Regions from separate parts of the Roseburia sp. AM51-8 genome, predicted to be linked through region 2. Evidence: predicted binding sites of a transcription regulator. Region 2 holds the regulator's gene; the other holds the start of a gene.
The links. The regulator Rex, encoded in region 2, represses fermentation and respiration genes when NADH is low (regulators of the CRP and FNR family bind a similar motif). The targets are predictions, from matches to a motif close to ATTGTTAANTANTTAACAAT.
Positions count from the first base shown of each region.

Region 1: the regulator Rex is predicted to act here: its motif matches at 804-823, upstream of DW996_RS00235 (NAD(P)-binding protein).

Region 1 covers NZ_QUEY01000001.1:30,401-32,604, forward strand. The annotation lists tRNA gene DW996_RS00205 (tRNA-Pro) at 133-207, shown strand; tRNA gene DW996_RS00210 (tRNA-Gly) at 215-285, shown strand; tRNA gene DW996_RS00215 (tRNA-Arg) at 297-370, shown strand; tRNA gene DW996_RS00220 (tRNA-His) at 451-524, shown strand; tRNA gene DW996_RS00225 (tRNA-Gln) at 556-627, shown strand; tRNA gene DW996_RS00230 (tRNA-Lys) at 644-716, shown strand; gene DW996_RS00235 (NAD(P)-binding protein) at 939-2,204, shown strand, end outside.
Region 2 covers NZ_QUEY01000001.1:602,165-604,368, forward strand. The annotation lists partial or broken gene DW996_RS12970 (NAD(P)H-hydrate epimerase) at 1-167, opposite strand, end outside; gene DW996_RS03035 (hypothetical protein) at 164-841, opposite strand; gene DW996_RS03040 (redox-sensing transcriptional repressor Rex) at 863-1,492, opposite strand; gene DW996_RS03045 (ABC transporter ATP-binding protein) at 1,603-2,204, opposite strand, start outside.

The DNA.
Region 1 (2,204 bases), 570 kb from region 2:
GAAATCCGCCTGTGGCAAGGGCTGGCAGGGCTTGGAAAAAGAAAATAAAAAAAGTGAAAAAAGTTGTTGACATTTATCTGACTCTGCCATATAATATTACTTGCGTCACGGAGAGACGACGCGGTAATACATCGGGGTGTGGCTCAGTTTGGCTAGAGCACCTGGTTTGGGACCAGGGGGTCGCAGGTTCGAATCCTGTCACCCCGACTTGTATGCGGGTGTAGTTCAATGGTAGAACATCAGCCTTCCAAGCTGAATACGTGGGTTCGATTCCCATCACCCGCTCTTTTATTTATGTGTTCGTAGCTCAGTTGGATAGAGCAACGGCCTTCTAAGCCGTGGGTCGGGGGTTCGAATCCCTTCGAGCACATTTGATGTTACTATTTCTTGTCATTATGCAGGAGGTAGTAATATTTTTAAGTAAGACCTTGTCTTACTCATCTCAATATGGTGGGTATAGCGCAGTTGGTTAGCGCGCCAGATTGTGGCTCTGGAGGCCAAGGGTTCGAATCCCTTTATCCACCTTTGTTGCGATAGAGCAACATTATGAAGTTGTTGGCTATCGCCAAGCGGTAAGGCACTGGATTTTGATTCCAGCATTCGCAGGTTCGAATCCTGCTAGCCCAGCTATCTTTTATAACATGGGATACTAGCTCAGTTGGTAGAGCACCTGACTTTTAATCAGGTTGTCGGGGGTTCGAATCCCCCGTGTCTCATTTCTTGAAAACATTAAAAAACCGTTGCAAAACCTTGTAAAATCAAGGCTTGCAGCGGTTTTTTGTCATATTCTTTTTCTCAAAAACAACGTGAAAAAATTATCAATTCTTGCTATCGTTTTTCCCCACCTGTATAATAAAAATTACATAAGTATGAAAGGTCTTTTTAGAATAAAGGGGTAGTTCTGAAAAGGCGAAGAAAAAGTAAAGGGGGATTTTACATTGAGTAGATTAACGGTTATGACAGATGATCGTGCATCGTCTACGACCTTGACACTTGCCAAGGAATTTAAGCAGCGAATCATCGCCAGCCCACCGGGAGTTTGTCTGGTGGAGATGCAGCTTGCCATGTTAAAAGTATGCCATGCGCAGAGTTGCGGAAAGTGTGTGCCATGCCGGGACGGCTTGGGAAAATTGGAGGATCTGTTGGAGGATGTCCTGAACAATCGGGCGACAGAGAATACACTGGCTCTGATCGAAAAGACAGCAAAGAATATCGAGTTGTCAGCAGACTGTGCAATCGGATTTGAGGCGGCACGTATGGTGCTTGTGGGCTTGGACGGCTTGCAGGAGGACTACATTTCGCATGTAAAGCATCACAGATGCAGCGGTAGTTTTGAACAGCCGATCCCATGTATCGACCAGTGCCCGGCACATGTAGACATTCCGGGCTATATCGCTCTTACCGGAGCGGGCAGATATGAGGATGCTGTGCGTCTGATCCGAAAGGATAATCCGTTTCCGGTGGCGTGTGCATTGATCTGTGAGCATCCTTGCGAGCAGAGATGCCGTAGAAACATGCTGGATTCTTCTGTCAATATTCGCGGACTCAAACGGTCTGCCGTAGATTTTGCAGATCAGGATTCCATTCCGGTACCGCCAAAGGCAGAGCCTACAGGGAAGCGCATCGCCATCATCGGTGGCGGACCAAGTGGACTTACGACAGCTTATTTCCTGCAACTGATGGGACATCAGACTGTGGTATTTGAGGAGAAACCGGCACTTGGAGGAATGCTTCGCTATGGTATTCCAAATTATCGTTTCCCGAGAAAACGTCTGGCGCAGGATATTGATTACATATTAAAGACCGGTGTGGAAGTGCGCCTAAATACACAGATCGGACGTGATATTTCAATGGAAGATCTGGAAAAGGAATACGATGCCGTTTATATTTCCATCGGTGCACAGACTGACAAGAATTTTGACATTGAAGGAGCAGACAGCCTGAACGTTATCTCAGCAGTCAATCTGCTGCGCGACGTGGGACTGGAAAAGCGCTTAGACTTTAGCGGACTAAAGGTAGCCGTTATCGGTGGTGGAAATGTTGCCATGGACTGTGCGAGAACAGCTATTCGTGCCAATGCGGAAAAGGTAAGCATCATTTACAGACGTCAGGAAAAAGACATGACAGCATCACCGGTAGAGGTGCGTGGAGCCATTGAGGAAGGGGTGGAATTATTTACCCTGCAGGCACCGCTTCGCGTGGAA
Region 2 (2,204 bases):
CTTCCACATAGTATGACGATCTTCTTTTGCCACAAATCTCTTTCATGCAAAAATGAAACAACCGATAACGCGGCTCTCTCCATCAGCACCATGGAAGGCAGACCATAATGCTCGATCGTGCGGCTATCGCATTGTTTCATTTCGCGACTGTTTAAAATATATTTCATACGTCTCCTTTTTGTACATCTTTTGATAACTGTTTGTCCTGGGTCGTATCACCGGACGGGCGATCCTCTCCTGTGATCAGATCCACATCATCATTTTGCACATCAAAAAGATTGATGATATCTTTTCCAAATATATCATGCATATATGCATAGATTTCTTTATTGTTGATCTCCCGATTCTGTTTGCGGATGATGTTCTTTTTTAATTCTACCCGGACCTTTTTGATCCATTCCGCAATCTCCTCGGCTTCTTTGCAATTGGTGCGCAGACGATCATAACAAAAGGTCATGGTCTCCATCATCAGCGCGTCATTGCAGGTCTGTATCTCCTTTGGGATCTCCAAAAGGGCATCCTCGTTGGCTGCGATCTTTTCCTTGACTTCCTCGATCAGCCGTTTGTTCTCGTCCATCTGCCGGCTGTGCGTCTCCTTGTCCTCCTCTGCGTCCATATGCTCTACGATATTCTGCATAAGGGATGACTTGACCTTCTTTAAATCCTTTAACTCCTGCGTCAGGCGTCCCTGCCGCTCCAAGATCTCCTTCAACTGGCTTTCCAGTTCCTGCACCTCTTTGGGCTTGCCATCTAAGGCAAAAAGCCGGTGCCATTTCTGGTCCAAGACCAGAATGGGTATTTTTGTTTTCGCCAGTGCTTCTGTAAACGCCTGTCGTTCCATACGCTCACCTTCTTTTGAAAACTATTTTTTGTGGTTGGCAATATTGTAAGAAAGCTGCATCAGACTATCGGACAGATGCACATTCTCTACGACCATATCCTCCACATCATCCAGATCGACATGGGCAAAATTCCAGATGGCATGTACGCCCAGGGAAGATAACTGTGCCGCGGTCGCTTCTGCATTCTGCTTTGGCAGGGTCAGTGCCGCAATATCCACACGTGTTGTCTTTACAAATTCTGGTAATTCCTCCAACATACGGATTGGGATATCTCTTACCTCTTTCCCCTTCAATGCCGGATTGACATCAAACAGACCGACGATCTTGAAACCTAATTTTTCAAACTTAACATAATTGGCGATTGCCTGCCCCAAGTTACCGATACCGATCACGATCACATTGTGTGTCTCATTCAATCCTAGGATCTTGCCGATTTCATCATATAAGTACTGAACATTATAGCCATAGCCCTGCTGACCGAAACCACCAAAATTGTTGAGATCCTGCCGGATCTGGGATGCCGTCACATGCATACAACTGCTGAGTTCGTTGGACGAAATGCGCTCCACTCCTGCATCAAGCAATTCTCCTAAATATCTGTAATATCTTGGCATACGACGAATGACTGCCTGGGATATTTCCTTTTCCACGTTAAATTCCCCCTACTTCCACTGTCAATGATGACATGTATATCATATTTATATAAAAATTATAAATATTTTAAATATATATGTCAAATTTTTAACAGAATCCGCCTATCCTATGCGAAATCATTTGTCAGTGTCTCCGACAATTCTTCCCAACTTTCATAGAGGGCATCCAATTCTTCCTGTAACTTTTCCTGTTTTTGTGATAATTCATTAAGCTTTGCCGAATTTGTCGCCACATCGTCCTTGGCAAATTCTTCCTCGATCTGACGCAGGTCTTCTTCGCAGGCGGCAATGCGGTCTTCCACCTCTGCCAGACGATTTTCTACCTTGCGCTTTTCGCTCTGGATCTTCTTTTGCTGCTTCCAATCCGTCTTTCCTTCAGATTGTCCGGAAATCGATTCTGTATCACCACGCTTTGCGTCTTGTACTGCTTTTTCCTGTGCCATACGCTCTGTTTTCTTTTGGATGAAATAATCATAATTCCCCAGATATACGCTGAACTGATGGTTTTCAAGTTCTAAAATCTTGTCTGCAGTCTGGTTGACAAAATAACGGTCATGTGACACATAAAGCACCGTTCCCTCATAGGCATTGATGGCATTTTCCAGGATCTCCTTGGACTCCATATCCAAATGGTTAGTCGGCTCATCTAAGATCAAAAAGTTGGCACCGGACAACATGAGTTTGGCAAGGGAGATACGTCCACGCTCTC